Regions from separate parts of the Mesorhizobium sp. ES1-6 genome, predicted to be linked through region 2. Evidence: predicted binding sites of a transcription regulator. Region 2 holds the regulator's gene; each other region holds the start of a gene.

Region 1 (5,761 bases), on a different contig from region 2:
CCCGGATCGTGGCGGTCGCCGGCAATTCGATCGAGAGCCCGCGGCTGCTGCTCAATTCGCAATCGGCAAAATTTCCGCACGGGCTTGCCAATTCGTCGGGGCAGGTGGGCAAGAACTACATGCGCCACACGACGGGATCGGTCTATGCGATCTTCGACAAGCCGGTGCACATGTATCGCGGCACCACCATGGCCGGCATCATTCGCGACGAGGCGCGCCATGATCCATCGCGCGGCTTCGTCGGCGGCTACGAGTTCGAGACGCTGTCGCTTGGCCTGCCGTTCATGGCTGCCTTCCTGGACCCCGGCGGCTGGGGGCGTTCCTTCACCACGGCACTCGACCATTACGACCACATGGCCGGCCTGTGGATCGTCGGCGAGGACATGCCGCGCGAGGAGAATCGCATCACGTTGCATGCCGACGAGAAGGACGAGCACGGCATGCCGATCGCCGACGTGCATTTCGACGATCATCCCAACGACACGGCGATGCGCAATCACGCCTACAAGCAGGCCTCGGCGCTCTACGACGCGGTCGGCGCCACGCGCACCTTCCCGACCCCGCCCTATCCCTCGACCCACAATCTCGGCACCAACCGGATGAGCGAGAAGGCGGCCGACGGCGTCGTCAACAAGCATGGCCAGGCGCATGACATCAAGAACCTGTTCGTGTCGGACGGCAGCCAGTTCACGACCGGTGCGGCTGAAAACCCGACATTGACCATCGTGTCGCTGGCGATCCGCCAGGCCGAATACATCGCCGCGCAGATGTCGGCCAAGACCATTTGACCTCCCGACTGCCTGCTGGCGCGGGACCCGAGAGGGTTCCGCGCCTTTTTTGTGAGTCTACGGCTTCATGCGCCGACCGGCTGGCCATCCTTGCGGCGGATGGCGACGACCGACGGTCGAGGCGGTTGGCCATCCCTGAAATCGGGCCATAGCGACTGCGCCTTGTCGAGCGTTTCGGCATCCTCGGACGGATGCTGAACCGAAAGGAACAGCGTCGTGCCATCCGGCGTGAAGCACGGTCCGGTTGCTTCGGCGCCGTGCGGGCAGGTGAAGAGCAGTTTCGGCAGGCCACGCGCGGCACCTTCCGTATCGACGCCATAGACGCCGTCCGGCAGGCCAAAGTCATTGGCGCCGTCGGTCGCTACCCAGAGGCGGCCGGCCGGGTCGAAAGTGATGTTGTCGGGGCAGACGAACCAGCCATTGTCCGAGGTGTCGGGATGGAAGGTGGCGCCGACCTTGGCATCGCTGGGGTTGCCGCACAGCACGAACAGGTCCCAGGCGTATTTGTCCGCGGTGTGGTCGGCATCGGCGCCGCGGCCGCCCGGAGGGATCAGTTCGACGATGTGGCCCCAGAGGTTTTCCGGCCGCGTGTTGGCCGGATTGACCTTGGATTCGTCGCGCTTCTTGTTCTTGGTCATGACGGCGTAGACGCGGCCGGTGACCGGATTGGTCTCGATGTCCTCCGGCCGGTCCATCGGGGTCGCGCCGAGCGCGTCGGCCGCAAGGCGTGTCTTCAGCAGCACCTCGGCCTGGTCGGCAAAGCCGTTTTCGGCGGTGAGCTTGCCCTGGCCATGAACCAGCGGCAGCCAGGTCATCGAACCATCGGCGTCATAGCGGGCGACCGAGAGCACGCCGTCGTCCAGCAGATCCTTGGCCGAAGCCGGGTTCGCCTTATCGTAGGCCCCGGCCGAGACGAAGCGGTACATGTATTCGAAATAGTCGTCGTCGCCCATATAGACGACGATCCGGCCGTCCTTGTTGAGGACGACCGTAGACGCCTCATGCGACATGCGGCCGAGCGCCGTGCGCTTCACCGGCTTGGACTGGGGATCATAGGGGTCGATCTCGACCACCCAGTCGAAGCGGTTGGGCTCGTTCGGCTCCTTGTCGATGTTGAAGCGGTCATGGAAGCGGCCACGGCCGTAAATGTCGGAACCGTCAAAGCCATAGCGGTCGAGAATGTCCGAGGTCGGCGCTTTTTTCGGGTCACCGCCAAACAGGTCGGAAACGCCTTCCTCGCAGGTCAGCACGGTGCCCCAAGGCGTAAAGCCGCCGCTGCAATTGTAACTCGTGCCGAGCACCTTTGTGCCAGTCGCATCAGCGGCGGTCTTGAGCAGCGCATGGCCGGCCACCGGCCCGGAGACGGTCATTTCCGTGTTGGCGGTGATACGGCGGTTGAGCGGGCTGTCCTCGACGGTTTGCCACTTGCCATCCTTGAGAATGACTTCGACGATCGAGTGGCCCATCGCCGCGAGGCCGAGATCGACCTGTTCCTTGCTCATCATTTTGCCGGCGCCGTCCTCGGTCATGCCGGGAAACATCACGTTCGGCGAAATGTACTCGTTGTTGACGCAAAGCAGGCCGTGGTCGGAATTCACCGAGCCTTTGGGCAGCGGCATGAAAGCGATGTAGTCGCAATTATAGCCGAAACGCTTCTCCTGCTCGTCGGCCGCGATCGCATTGCCGTCGAAATCCGGCAGGCCGGCGGCGAGCGGATCGCCCCAGCGCGCAACGATGGTTGTTTCATAGCCATCGGCGGCGGCGTGGGTCTTGTCGTAGACGCGCTTGAGTTCGGGGAAGCCGAGTGTGGAAAGAGCAGCGGCCGCATGTGTTTCGTCGGCAAATAGCGAGCCGACAAAGCTACCGCCGGCGATCAATGCGCCGGATGCAAGGCTGCCTTTCAGGAGCGCGCGGCGCGAAACGCGCTCGGCGATGACGTCGCGAATGACGGGGGAGGATGAAGACGGGGAATTGGCCATGGTGTCTGCCTCTCGAGGTGGATGTGACGGCGCACCGCTGCCTATCCAGCTTCGGCAACATCCAGATGACATGAGAGGAGGCGGGCAGGGGTTGCCGACCGCATGGAGGCGGCTGCCTTGCCGGGCAAGGGCTTACTGATTGTCTCCCCTGGTGCAGGTCGAGGCGGTGAAGGCGCCATCGGGCTGCTTCATGATAATGTCGAAGGAGGGCGGGCTTTGGCCGTCCAGCGTTGCCTGGGTCATGGAGAGCGAGTTGCCGCCGGCGGTGTAGCCACCGAGCGGGCCCAGCCACGAAATCACGCCATTTGCGTCCATCTGATAATTGTAGCCCTGCCGGGCCGTGCCGAAGGTGACCGGGCCGGTATAGACATTTCCCTTGATGGTGATGTCGCCGAGGTTGAGGAAAATGCCGAGCAGGTAGACTTCGCAGTGATAGGTGCCATCGGGCATCTTGCCGTCGCTGAAGTCGGCCCGTGCGGATCCGGTTGCGGCCGCCAGAAACAATATGCCGATGACTATGCGTGAAATGCCTGATGTCATGACTTCGCTCGGTTAAGCAGCGAGCTTGCCCCATTTTTGCGCGGTGCCGCAACATGCGTCGACTGCGAAGGGTGTGTTGAGATCAAAATCTAGGCATTTGGAAAAATTGGGCAAAAATTAGGCGTTTGCCTTTTGCGCTGCGTAAATTTCCCTCAATCAATTGTTAACCAGCTCTCTTTGTCAGATTCAATCTGATATTATAAATACCTGATAATGTTTGATTATTTCCCTGTATACGGCATGCCCGAAGCGGTTGGCATGGGGGTTGCATTGCATTGTTGCGGCGCAATCAACCAGCTTGGGAGTCTTCCGATGAGGGGTAATTTCTCGACAATACCAAAAATGGTCTCGGCGAGCGTGGTCGCCGCCGGTCTGATGATGGCCGCTCCGGCCAAGGCCGCCGACGACACGATCAAGGTCGGCATTCTGCATTCGCTGTCGGGCACGATGGCGATTTCGGAGACGACGCTGAAGGATGCCATGCTGATGCTCATCGACGAGCAGAACGCCAAGGGCGGCCTGCTCGGCAAGAAGCTCGAAGCTGTCGTCGTCGATCCGGCTTCCAACTGGCCGCTGTTCGCCGAAAAGGCGCGCGAACTGATCTCCAAGGACAAGGTCGCCGCGGTGTTCGGCTGCTGGACCTCGGTGTCGCGCAAATCGGTACTGCCGGTGTTCTCGGAACTCGACAACATCCTGTTCTATCCCGTCCAGTACGAGGGCGAGGAGAGCGAGCGCAACGTGTTCTACACGGGTGCGGCTCCGAATCAGCAGGCCATTCCGGCCGTTGATTATCTGATGAGCGAGGATGGCGGCTCGGTGAAACGCTGGGTGCTCGAAGGCACCGACTACGTCTATCCGCGCACCACCAACAAGATTCTCGAGGCCTATCTGAAGTCGAAGGGGGTCGCGGCCGAGGACATTATGGTCAACTACACGCCGTTCGGCTTCTCCGACTGGCAGACTGAAGTCTCGGCGATCAAGAAATTCGGCTCGGCCGGCAAGAAGACCGCCGTCGTCTCGACCGTCAATGGCGATGCCAATGTGCCCTTCTACAAGGAACTCGGCAACCAGGGCATCAAGGCCGAGGACATTCCGGTCATGGCCTTCTCGGTCGGCGAGGAAGAACTGGCCGGTCTCGACACCGCGCCGCTGGTCGGCCATCTCGCCGCCTGGAACTATTTCGAGAGCGTCGATACGCCCGAAAACAAGAAGTTCATCGCCGACTGGCACAAGTTCATCAAGAACGACAAGCGCACCACCAACGACCCGATGGAAGCCCACTATATCGGCTTCAACATGTGGGTGAAGGCGGTCGAGAAGGCCGGCACCACCGATCCGGACAAGGTCATCGACGCCATGATCGGCGTCTCGGTGCCGAATCTGACCGGCGGCTATTCGACGATGATGCCGAACCATCACATCACCAAGCCGGTGCTGATCGGTGAAATCCAGGCCGACGGGCAGTTCGAGACGGTGTCGCGCACGCCCGGCCTGGTGATGGGCGACGAGTGGTCCGACTATCTGCCGGACTCCAAGGATTTGATCTCCGATTGGCGCGCGCCTCTGTCCTGCGGCAACTTCAACGTTGCCACCGGCAAGTGCGGCGGCAAGGGGACGAACTGATCCTCCCAGGTCTGTCGGTCTGGACCGTCAGGTCCATGACCAAGACCGCGCGCGTCCGGACGGTTTCCTCCACTGTCCGGACGCCCACTTCACTCCTCAGGGGTCACTGAAAGCAGATGAACGTGTTGCATGCGATTGGGCTGACGCTGCTGTTCCTGCTGACGACGTTGTCGCCATCGGGCGCCGCGGAGTCCGATCTGCGCGCCATCATCGCCAAATTCGCGACGGCCAAGGGTTTTTCGGAGACAGGAGCTGTCGTCCACGAACTGACGGCCGCCGGCGATCCGACCGTCGAACGCCCGCTTTCAGCACTTGCCGACGGCAACCTCTATGTCCGCAAGGCCGATTCCCTGGTGTTCATCGGCAAGGAAACCGGCGAAAGCGTCCAGCTTTTCGACCCGCTGAGCGGCGACGCCTCTGGTGAGGCGGCCAAGGACGACATTACCAAGATCAAGGTCAACAACACGCTGCGCCGCGTCATCCGCGATGCGCTGGGCACGTTGACGCTTGGCGCCAAGGATCCGGCCGTGCGCATCGCCGCCGCCGATACCATGTTCAAGACGCCCGATGCCGCGAATATTGGACCGCTCGAAACCGCGATTGCCGGTGAAACGGTGGCCAGCGTCAAGGCTCTGCTCGAACAGGCTCGTGCGGCCTCGGTGCTTGTTTCCGACAGGCCGGAGGCCGACAAACTCGCCGCGGTCGCACTGATCGGGGCGCGCGGCGATCGCGATGCGGTTTCGCTGCTCACCTCGGTCGAAGCCAGCGCGTCAGGCGCGGTCAAGGACGCGGCGACGGCCGCGATCGCCGATATCAGTTCGACGCTGGCCT
Region 2 (5,761 bases):
TGGACACGCTGACCTTGTCGCGTGAAGCTCTGATCGGCGAATGCACGGCAATCGTGCGGCGCCGCCTCGAGGACCCCGATCTCGATGTCAGCAGTGTTGCCCGCATCGCGCTGGCGATCCAGGGCATCACCGACACCGAGGCGCGTGCCATGCTGTGGTCGCCGATCACGCCGCGGACGGACATTGCCTTCGCCGACATACTCGAAGCCGAGTTCGGCATCCCAGCCACCATGGAGAACGACTGCAACATGATGGCGGTGGCGCTGCGCTGGCGCGACCCCCAACGCTATCGCGACGACTTCATCGCCATCCTGCTCTCGCACGGCATCGGCATGGGCCTGGTGCTGAAGGGCGAACTGTTCACCGGCACCCATTCGTCCGGAGGCGAGTTCGGCCACATGATCCATCGCCCGGGCGGCGCGCTCTGCCGCTGCGGCCGGCGCGGCTGCGTCGAGGCCTATGCCGGCAACTATGCCATCCTGCGCAACGCCAGGCAGCTTGGCGAGGACACCGAACCGGTCGCCGATGTCAGTGACGCGCAGATGCGGACACTCGCCGCGGCCGCACGGGAAAGCGACGGACCGGAGCGCGAAGCCTACCGCAAGGCCGGTGAAGCGTTGGGATATGGTCTGGGCAGCCTGTTCGCGCTGATCGATCCCGCACCCGTCGCCATGGTTGGCGTCAGCGCCGCCGCCTTCGACCTGATCGAGCCGGCCTTGCGCGAGGCCATCGCCCAGACCGCCGGCGGCCAGCATTCGGGATCGATTTCCTTCGATACCGAGCCGAACGAACTGCCGCTCATCCGCGAAGGCTGCGCCATGCGCGCCTTGACCTTCGTCGACCAGGAGATTTTCGCGCCGGGCGTGCAGGCGAAAAGCAGCGCTGGGAAGAGCGTCGCCTGAAACCCGCGCGAACGCCTTGGACTCCCGGAAAAGCATGGCCGGACGCCATGACTGCGCGTCTCAACTGCTTGACCGAGCGTCCCAAGCCATTGACGGCTTCGATGATAGTGACACCCATGCCGTGCGATCGGTGTGACGCCGACGCTAGGGGCAGTGGAAAGTTCGACACCGGTTCAGATGCGCAAACCCGACAGCACGCTCGACATGGCAACGGCACGGCGAGTTGAATGGCCTTTTCCGCCAGGGGAGGAATGTTTCGCCGCGTGGAAGAATGCGCTTTCTCTGCTGGTCGACTGTTCCATACCCGAGAGCGCCGACCCCGCGCTTTTCGATTTCCATGGCTGCAGCTGGCAACTTCCAGGCGCCTTTCTGCACGCCAATGGCGGTTCGGCGATGGCGATGTCGCGGACACAACAGGTCATCGACGACCGGCCCACCCAGCACATGGTGCTGTACATGGTTTTGGAAGGACAGGTCACGAGCAGCTACGACGGGTTGATCCAGGAGCATGTCCCCGGCGACATCGTCGTCGTCGACTATTCGTCGCCCTACGAGAGTCGGACCTCGGGCTATGAAGGGGTCGCGCTGACCTTGGACAAGGCCAGTGTGCCGGCCGGGCTGCAGAACAATGTTCACGGCCTTGTGCTGACGGCGAGCGAGGACGCCGGTGCGATGCTCGGAACCCAGATCATGGCTCTCGTGAAGCATATTGACGGCCTCTCCATCCACCAGAGCCAGGTAACGGTCGATGGCATTCTGCGCTTTGCCGCCGCCGCCTTTGGCGCCCCCACAACGCGGCACCGGCGCGACAAGCGTTTCCTTTTCCAGCGTGCGTCGTCGACCGCACGACAGAAACTGTCCGATCCCGACTTCGGCCCCAGTGAGTTGGCGGCGGTGCTGGGCGTTTCCCGATCGAATCTGTTCCGCCTGTTCGAGCCGCATGGTGGCGTGCAACGCTGGATGCTCGCGGAACGGCTAAGGGTGTGCTTGCAGAGCATTCTGCGATCGACATCGGATCACAAGATAGCCGCCATCGCCCGTAATCACGGGTTTCGCAGCGAGTCGCACTTCAGCCGCGCTTTCCAGAAGCGATACCAGATCAGTCCGAGTTCCGTCCGTGCTCTCAACCATGATTCAACGCGGATGGCGGCCTATGAGACCTTGCTGAAACAAGGCAACGGCAACGGCGGAGCGATCGTCGAGGGCTGGCTTGCCTCCCTCCGCGCCTGAGTCCGTCGAGCCGGATCCGTCGACACATTGATCGTGCGTCTCATCTTCGTGACCGAACGTCCCAAAATGCTCGTCAGTCTCGCGCGGGACCGTGACAGCACGACCGACTTCGCGGACAGGTATCTTTGGGGCTGATCTGAAGCGTTCCGACCCTCCACGGAGGCACGAATGCGCAGCGGAGCGAAAAAGGGGGCACGAACATGTCAGGCGAAGCGATCGAGATGCGGCAGGTCGGTCAAGCGGAGAACCCCACTCACCGGCAACCATCCTATCTGGAGCAGGCACTGGGCAGGGTCAGTCAGCTTATCGGATCAGCCGGCTCACGATCACGTCATGGGTCGGAGCCGGACGGTCTGGAAGCATTCGACATGCTCGGCGGCTGGAAGGGCTCGGACGCGAGCAGGCGCGACATCAGGTAGCGCCGCGGATTGTCCCTGGGACGCGCACGCATCATCTCTGCTGGTATTCGCGGGCGTATTGATGTTTGCCGTTATCATCTTTCGCACGCGCGCTGGCTGAGCGCGGCTTTAATCCTCGCGGATCGCGTAGCCCGCGCCGCGGATGGTGCGGATGACGTCGGGCATGCGGCCATTGTTGACCGCCTTGCGCAGCCGGCCGACATGCACGTCCACCGTGCGCTCGTCGATATAGATCGTCTCGCCCCAGACATTGTCGAGCAGCTGGCTGCGCGAGAACACCCGGCCGGGATGGCGCATCATGAATTCCAGCAGCCGGAACTCGGTCGGTCCGAGCCGGATTTCGCTCTTCTTGCGATAAACCCGGTGCGATTCACGGTCGAGCACGATGTCGCCGACCTTGAGCACGCTGGACAGCACTTCCGGCTTGGCGCGGCGCAGCAGCGCCTTGATGCGGGCCATGAATTCCGGCGTCGAGAACGGCTTGACCAGATAATCGTCGGCACCCGTCGACAGGCCGCGCACGCGATCGCTTTCCTCGCCGCGCGCCGTCAGCATGATGATCGGCAACCGCTCGGTCTCGGGCCGCATTCGCAGGCGCCGACAGAGTTCGATCCCGGACACTGCCGGCACCATCCAGTCGAGCACCAGGAGATCGGGGACGTTTTCCTGCAGCCGGATTTCGGCTTCATCGCCGCGCGTCACCACTTCGACCTGGTAACCTTCCGATTCCAGATTGTAGCGGAGGAGCACGCCAAGCGGCTCCTCGTCCTCGACCACCATGATGCGCGGCGCGATCATCGGCCTGTCACCCTGTTATACCGCCGGCGCCGACATCGCGGTCTCGTCCTGCTTAGGGCGATTGGCGGGCAGCTGCGTGCCGGTCAGCACATAGTATGCATTTTCAGCGATGTTGGTCACGTGGTCGCCGATGCGCTCGAGATTCTTGGCGCAGAACAACAGATGCGTGCAGGCGGTGATGTTGCGCGGATCTTCCATCATGTACGTCAGCAGTTCGCGGAATACCGAGGTGTATTTGACGTCGATGCGCTCGTCGTCATTCCTGAGTTTGGCCAGTGCCGACGCATCGCCGGCCGCATATTCCTCGACCACGCCATGCACCTGGATCAGCACCAGTTGCGCCATGGCGTCGATGGAATGCGAAAGGTCGCGCGGCGTGGCGCTGAGACCGACAGTGCCGACGCGCTTGGCGATGTTCTTGGCAAGGTCGCCGATGCGTTCAAGGTCGCCGGCCATGCGGATCGAACCGACGACATGACGCAGATCGTCGGCCATCGGCTGCCGCTTGGCGATCAGCGTTATGGCGCGGTCATCGAGTTCGCGCTGGCGCGCATCCATGATGGCATCGTCGGAGACGACGCGCTGGGCAAGAGCGTTGTCGGAGTTCAGCAGCGCCTTGGTGGCGCCGCCGACCATCGAGCCGGCGAGGTCGCCCATGTCGCTGATCAGCCTGCTGATCTGTCCGAGATCTTCGTCGAAGGCTGCAACCGTGTGTTCGGCCATGATCCTGGTCCTCGTATGCGTGCGATCAGCCGAAGCGGCCGGTGATGTAGTCCTGGGTGCGCTTCTCGCGGGGCGACGTGAAGATCTTCTCGGTTTTGTCGAACTCGATCAGCTCGCCCAGATACATGAACGCCGTCTGCTTCGACACGCGCGCCGCCTGCTGCATGTTGTGGGTGACGATGACGATCGTGTAGTCGGCTTGCAATTCGTCGATCAGCTCCTCGATCTTGGCGGTCGACAGCGGATCGAGCGCCGAGGCCGGCTCGTCGAGCAGAATGACTTCCGGCTTCACTGCCACGGTGCGGGCGATGCAAAGCCGCTGCTGCTGGCCACCGGAAAGGCTGAGGCCGCTGGCGTTGAGCTTGTCCTTGACCTCGGTCCACAATGCCGCACGCTTCAGCGCCTGCTCGACACGGCCATCCATCTCGGCCTTGCTGATCTTCTCATAGAGCCTGACGCCGAAAGCGATGTTCTCATAGATCGACATCGGGAATGGTGTCGGCTTCTGGAACACCATGCCGATCTTGGTGCGCAGCAGGTTGAGGTCCTGCGAGCGGTCAAGAACGTTCTGGCCATCGAGCAGCACCTGGCCCTCGGCGGTCTGCTTGGGATAGAGCTCGTAGATGCGGTTGAAGACGCGCAGCAGCGTCGACTTTCCGCAACCCGAAGGGCCGATGAAGGCTGTGACGCTGCGCTCGGGCAGCGACAAGGTGATATCCTTCAGGGCCTTCGACTGCCCGTAATAGAAATTGAGGTTCTTGACCTCGATCTTGGATTTGGCGGCTGCCTCTGTGGCGATCGTCATGTCTGGAGACAACATCTGGCTCATTTGTCCTCTCTGCGTCCGGTCAGGCTGCGCGCAAAGATGCTGAGCGCAAGAACCGTCAATGTGATGATGAGTGCACCGGTCCAGGCCAGTTGCTGCCATTCCTCATAGGGGCTGAGAGCGAACTGGAAGATGGTGACAGGCAGGCTGGCCATCGGCGCGTTGAGATTGCTCGACCAGAACTGGTTGTTGAGCGCGGTGAACAAGAGCGGCGCCGTCTCGCCGGAGATGCGGGCGATGGCCAGCAATATGCCGGTGACGATGCCCGACATCGCGGCGCGATAGGCAACCGAGCGGATGACCACCCAGCGCGGCGCCCCGATCGCGGTGCCGGCTTCGCGCAAGGCGTTGGGCACCAGGTTGAGCATGTCCTCCGTGGTGCGCACCACAACCGGGATGACCAGGATGGCAAGCGCTACGGCGCCGGCGATCGCCGAGAAATGCCCCATCGGCCGCACCATCAGTTCGTAGACGAATAGGCCGATGATGATCGACGGCGCAGACAGAAGGATGTCATTGATGAAGCGCACCACGGTGGTTAGCTTCGAAAAGCGGCCATATTCGGCCATGTAGGTGCCGGCCAGCACACCGATCGGCGTGCCGACGATGATGCCGATAATGGTCATCACGATGCTGCCGTAGATGGCGTTGAGCAGGCCGCCGGCATCGCCGGGCGGCGGCGTCATTTCCGTGAAGACCGCAAGATTGACGCCCGAGAGGCCCTTGTAGAGCAGAGCGCCAAGGATGAGCGCCAGCCAGGCAAGGCCGATGCCGGCGGCGATGACGCACAGCGTCATCATCACGCCATTTCTGCGTTTGCGGCTCTGGTGAAGCGATGCGGCTGTCGACATCGGTCAGGCTCC
Region 3 (5,761 bases), on a different contig from region 2:
GTCTCGTTGCGCTTTCCGGAAAAATCATGGTCGGGCAGGACAAGCCGGGTGTCGATGCCCAGCCGGTTGACCTTGTAGCCGAGCCCGGCCAGCACGCGCGCGGTCTCCGCGCCGATCTGCACGAACCACGGGCTGCCGGCGGCCTCGACGAAACGCCTGATCATGTCGGGCCGCAGCGCCGGAGCCACCACAGGGTCGCCAAGCGCGAAATGATGCCTCATCTTGGTGCCGAAGGCGATGTAGCCGTTCGCGTCGCCGAAATAGGAAAGCTTTTGCTGCACGGCGGTGGAGTAAGCGAGCGAGAAGTCGCCATGACGGCGCACCAGCGCCAGGCGCTCGACATGCGTCAGCGCCAGGCGCTCGACCTTGGGCGAGGCGCCCTCGAGGATTTTGTCGAAATAGATCCGCAAGGAGGGCATGGTCGAGATTCCGCGTGCCGTCTGCGGCGCCGCATGCCTTGAATGGCAAGCTGGACCGCCGTGGCGCCTTGATTTCTTGCGGGAAGCCGAATGGGTTACGGGTTCGGATTCCTGCGCCGTCAGAAGAGGTCCGCCAGCCCCCGGACCTCGAATCAATCACATTGCCGCGACCTGATTATCGCCGATGCCGCCGATATGCCATATAGGGCTGGATGTATTCGGACAGAAGCGGGAAACCGTCATGTCGTCGTTTTGGCCGCGCTGCCGCCCCGGCTGTTTTCGCCGGGCGCACGGAATCCTCCCGATCGGCATCGCGGCTCGGCGCGGGGCCTGGAAACGGCATCGGGTTGCCGTTCGGACCCTGTGCGCGATCAAACCGTTACAACGGCCTGCGAACCTTTCGGGGTTGCCGCTAGGTGAGTGGGATTCGAGAGTGCATGGCTGATACGACAACCCGGACGATGATGGAGCAGTTGGTGGCGGTCGAGCCGGTGATCGTCATTGGCGCCGGTGCCGCCGGGCTGGCTGTCGCGCAGGCTTTGATCAAGGCCGGCGTCGCGACGGTGATCCTGGAGAGGGAAAGCCGGCTGGCCGAACCCTGGCGCCGGCGCCACGAGCAGCTGCACCTCAACACCCATCGCGATCTCTCCGCGCTGCCCGGCCTTGCCTATCCGAAGGGGACCCCCGCCTTTCCGCACCGGGATGTCGTCATCCGCCATATGAACGATTTCCATGAGGCGAACCGCTTGACGGTGGAGTTTGGCGTTTCCGTCGAGGCCGTCATGTTCAAGGGCGATCACTGGGCCGTGCGCACCAGCGCCGGCTCGCGCCTGGCGCGTCATGTCGTTGTCGCCACCGGCCGCGACAGGGAACCCTTCACGCCGCAGTGGAAGGGCATGCAAGCGTTCGCGGGCCGGATCGTCCATTCGGCGGATTTTGGCGACGCCCAGGCCTATGCGGGCAAGAAGGTGCTGGTTGTCGGCGCCGGAAATTCGGGCTTCGATGCCCTCAATCATCTGTCGGGCATCGATACTTCAGCTGTCTGGCTGTCGGCTCGCAGCGGCCCCGCCCTGTTGCCCAAGCGCATCGGCAAGATCGCCGTGCACCGCCTCTCGCCGCTCATGGCGCGCCTGCCGCCGCGCGTCGCCGACGTCGTGATGGCGGCGACGCAGCGTCTGGTGTTCGGCGATCTGACCAAATTCGGCATGCCGCCCGCGCCTGCCGGCGGCGCCAGCCGTTTGATGTCGGACTACACCGCGATCGCCGCGGACGACGGCGCCGTCGATGCCATCAAATCGGGCAGGATCGTGGTGGTGCCGGGGATACGGGAGTTCACCCGCGATGGCGTCATCCTGGCCGATGGCAGCCTGATCGCTCCCGACATCGTCATTGCCGCGACCGGCTACCGCACCGGGCTGGAGCGCATGGTCGGCAATCTCGGCGTGCTCGACGAGAAGGGCGTTCCGCTCTTCAATGGCGGCCAGGACGATCCGAAACTTCCCGGCCTGTGGTTCACCGGCATGCGGCCGAGCATCCGCGGCTGCTTCGCCAATGCCGCCATTTTGGCCAAGGCCATCGCCAAGCGCATCGCCGGTGCGACCCATCCATCCAGCGCATCACGCTGACAGCATGAATCCGTTTCGACGCGACGTGCTGATCTCGGATGCTACGCCGATTTCGGCTCCAGCCGCCGGAAACCGACAGCCTCCGTCAGCGTCTCCTCGTCGACCATGCCGGCATTGTAGAGGGCAAGCAAGGTGAGCGCCAATTCACGCGCCTCGGCGGATTCGGGATGGGCTTGCCGTCGGCGGCAGGCCTCGTCGAAGACACGTTGCAAGGTGGCCACCTCGTCGGGTTTGAGCAGGCCACGGTCGTAGATCGACTTGGGCATGGCGATGATCTCCTCATCACGATCTAGGGCGCCCTGTTTAAATTGCCAATCTTTCCCGAGGCTTGAATGCAATACCGCGCAAAAGAAGGGGGCTCCGGCGATCCGGAGCCCCCTCTCGGTTTGTCTTGTCCGATGTCAGATGGCGATCTTGCCGCCGCCCTGCTTGGTGATCGCCACGACCGCCGGCCGCACCGGCATGTCGGGCTTGAAATCGGGCCAACGCGTCGACAGGTCCTCATAGTAGGAGGGCCGGCCGAACGCTTCCCAGTCTTCGCCGCCGTCGCCCGGATGCTGGACGGCGACGAAGGCGGTCTGATCGTCCGGCGTAAACAGCGGGCCGCACATCTCGGCGCCGATCGGTACGCGGAAGAACAGTTTCGAGGTCGCCCGCGCCGATCCTTCCGTGTCCACCGCCCACAGGCCATCGGTGCGGCCGGTGGCCTTCGGACCCTGGCCGTCGGTGGCGACCCACAGGCGGCCGGCCGAATCGACCGCGCAATTGTCGGGCATGCCGAACCAGCCATTGCCCGTCGTCGCGGTGGAGAAGGTGGCGCCGACATCGGCCACCGAGGGATCGCCACATTTCAGCAGCACTTCCCACTTGCCCTTGGCAGCGGCGAAATCACCGCCGTCCTCCGATATTTCGATGATGTGGCCGAAGGCGTTTTCGGCGCGCGGATTGGCGGCGTCGACCTGGTCGGCCTTGCGCTTGGAATTGTTGGTCAGCATGACATAGACCTTGCCGTTGACGCCATTTGGCTGGATGTCCTCGGGCCGGTCCATCTTGGTGGCGCCGAGCAGGTCGGCGGCGCGGCGTGTCTCGATCAGCACGTCGACCTGGCCGGCAAAGCCGTTTTCCGCCGTCAGCGGACCCTGGCCGAACACGATCGGCAGCCATTCAACCGAACCGTCCTCGGTGAATTTGGCGACATGCAACGTGCCGTCGTCGAGCAGGTCCTTGTTGGCGGCAGGGTCGTTGGCGTTGAATGTGCCCTTGGTGACGAATTTGTAGACATAGTCGAAGCGCTCGTCGTCGCCGAGATAGAAGACGACGCGGCCGTCCTTGGCGACGATCGATTCGGCGCCCTCATGCTTGAAGCGGCCCATGGCAGTGCGCTTGCGCGGCACCGAATTCGGATCGGTGACGTCGACCTCGACGATCCAGCCGAAGCGGTTGGCCTCGTTCGGCTCCTTGGCGAGGTTGAAGCGGTCGTAATGCGCGCCCCATTCATAAGCGCCTTCCGGGATGCCGAGGCGCTTGTAGTTGGCCGCTTCCTTGTGGCCTTCCGGCAGTTCGCCGGAGAAGTAGCCGTGAATGTTCTCCTCGGACATCACATAGGTGCCCCAGGGCGTGACGCCGCCGGCGCAATTGTTGATGGTGCCGAACACCTTGGCGCCGGATGGGTCGGCATTGGTCTTGACGCGGTCATGGCCGGCGACCGGGCCCGACAGCGCCATTTCGGTGTTGGCGGTGATGCGGCGGTTGAGCTTGCCGTCGCGCACCACCTGCCACTTGCCGCCATCCTTGCGGATCTCGACGATGGTGCCGCCATGGGCGGCCATCTCGACATCGACCTGCTCCTTCGCGAGCGGCGCCACCTCGGCCGACTTCTTGCCGTCCTTCTCGACGATCTTGACGATGCCCGGGAACATCAGATGCGGGTTGGTGTATTCGTGGTTGACCACCAGCAGGCCATGTTCGGCCGAACCGTCGAGCGGAATGTAGCCGACATAGTCGTTGTTGTAGCCGAACTGCCTGGCCTGGGCCTGCGCCGACTGCTTCGTCGGATCGAAGTCCGGCGAATCGGCGAACAGCGGATCGCCCCAGCGCAACAGAACGTCGGCGTCGTAGCCCGGCGCGACATGGTGCTTGTCGTCGATGCCGGCTTCCAGTTCGTCGAATTTGAAGGCGGAGCCTTCCGCGGCGCGGGCATCGTCGGCGGCGATCAGAGCCAGCGGGCTGACGGTGGCGGCGATCGCCGAGACGGCGAGCGACCCCTTGAGGAAGCCACGGCGCGAAAACCGCGCGGCGATGATCTCGCCCATCGTGCGGTTTTCGCTGGGATTGTTGGCCGGTCCCTCGTTTTCCTCGAGCAGGCTGGTGCGGAATCGGACGTCGGGGGAGCGATGTTCGGTCATGGGAGCCTCTGGCTTGGATTTGGCTGGAGCTTGTTGCCTTTTCAACCGCCTTATAGCTTGCTGATCACATTTTCGTGACATCGTATCCCCGCCATCGCTCCCTCACGACACCGCTTTTTCACGACCGGCATGGGACTTTGGTCCAATCTTGCGCCTGCAAAGGTCTTGGAAGACAAACGCAACGGTCGGAGGTCGCTTCCGGTCACCATTTGTTTCGGCGATGTTGGTCGCACTGCGACGTTGGGGTGGGCGCGCCGGCTCAATCGACGGAGATCAGGATGCACGGATCGATAACGGCCCGTTGTTGCCGGCTGGCTTTCGGCTCGGCGGCTCTGCTGGTGCTGACCATCGCTCCTTATGGAATTGCCTTTCATGGCTTCGTTCCCGGACTCGAGGCCGCGACCGCGCTTGCCGGCAAGGGCGGCGGCGGTGGTGGAAATGGCGGCGGCAACGGCGGCGGGAATAGTGGCGGCGGAAACGGCGGCAATAGCGGCGGTGGGAACAGCAGCGGCGGAAACGGCAATGGCGGCAGCGGAAATAATAGTGGCAACGGAAACGGCGGCGGCAACAACGGCAACGGCAACGGAAACAACGGCAACGGCAACGGCAACGGCGCTGATAACGGTGGCGGCAATTCGGGGGCCGGCAAGGGCCAGGGTGCGAAGAGCAGTCATGTCAACGCCACGACCGGCGACAAGGTCGACGTGGACGGCAACAAGATTACGGTTCAGCACCCCGATGGCTTGACGGAGAAAATAGAGAACGGCCGTTTCAGCATGAAGGACAAGCTCGGCCGCACGATCATCGATCGCCGTGCCACACCCGCCGATGTCAGCCGTCTCAAGGCTCTGTGACTCCAGGCAGCGCGAATCTGGGCTCTGTGAATCTCGGCCCCGTGAATTTCGGCCCCGTGAATTTCGGCCTTGTGAAACTGGTCAACAGGCAACGACCAGTTTCACACGTCACCTCCGCCGCCCCCCGGCGGAGGTGACCTCGTTTTGCGCGGCATTCCAGTGCCGCGATACATAACCGCTTTCGCGGGAAAAGCGCGCGGCGAGCGGGCCGGCTGTTCCATTGAACGCTGCCCACCTCTACGGGCGATCCCTCTCGCGGTCGCGAAACTCGCGCATCATCAGGGCCGCTTCGGTGCGGTTCCGCACGTTGAGTTTCGACAGCACCCCCGTCATGTGATGCTTGACGGTCTTCTCCTGCAGCTCCAGGCGCAAGGCCACTTCCTTGTTGCTGAGCCCCTCCGCCACCAGCCGCAGGATTTCGGTCTGTCGACCGGTGAGTTGCCGCAGCCGGTCCGCCA

The links. The regulator PhoB, encoded in region 2, activates phosphate uptake and scavenging genes when phosphate is short. The targets are predictions, from matches to a motif close to TGTCATNNANCTGTCAT.
Region 1: a site for PhoB is predicted at 2,822-2,838, ahead of LB564_RS03160 (PhoX family protein). Genes of this name have one in related genera too.
Region 3: a site for PhoB is predicted at 4,513-4,529, ahead of LB564_RS18240 (PhoX family protein). Genes of this name have one in related genera too.

Annotation. Positions count from the first base shown of each region.
Region 1 covers NZ_JAIUGU010000001.1:590,388-596,148, reverse strand. Annotated here, with positions in the region: gene LB564_RS03165 (GMC family oxidoreductase) at 1-788, shown strand, start outside; gene LB564_RS03160 (PhoX family protein) at 854-2,767, opposite strand; gene LB564_RS03155 (hypothetical protein) at 2,900-3,307, opposite strand; gene urtA (urea ABC transporter substrate-binding protein) at 3,620-4,930, shown strand; gene urtB (urea ABC transporter permease subunit UrtB) at 5,047-5,761, shown strand, end outside.
Region 2 covers NZ_JAIUGU010000003.1:609,750-615,510, reverse strand. Annotated here, with positions in the region: gene LB564_RS11865 (ROK family protein) at 1-902, shown strand, start outside; gene LB564_RS11860 (helix-turn-helix domain-containing protein) at 1,080-2,132, shown strand; gene phoB (phosphate regulon transcriptional regulator PhoB) at 2,660-3,349, opposite strand; gene phoU (phosphate signaling complex protein PhoU) at 3,365-4,072, opposite strand; gene pstB (phosphate ABC transporter ATP-binding protein PstB) at 4,098-4,901, opposite strand; gene pstA (phosphate ABC transporter permease PstA) at 4,898-5,749, opposite strand; gene pstC (phosphate ABC transporter permease subunit PstC) at 5,753-5,761, opposite strand, start outside.
Region 3 covers NZ_JAIUGU010000006.1:379,211-384,971, reverse strand. Annotated here, with positions in the region: gene LB564_RS18255 (phosphatidylglycerol lysyltransferase domain-containing protein) at 1-419, opposite strand, end outside; gene LB564_RS18250 (flavin-containing monooxygenase) at 857-2,044, shown strand; gene LB564_RS18245 (hypothetical protein) at 2,086-2,310, opposite strand; gene LB564_RS18240 (PhoX family protein) at 2,446-4,449, opposite strand; gene LB564_RS18235 (hypothetical protein) at 4,728-5,303, shown strand; gene LB564_RS18230 (response regulator) at 5,541-5,761, opposite strand, start outside.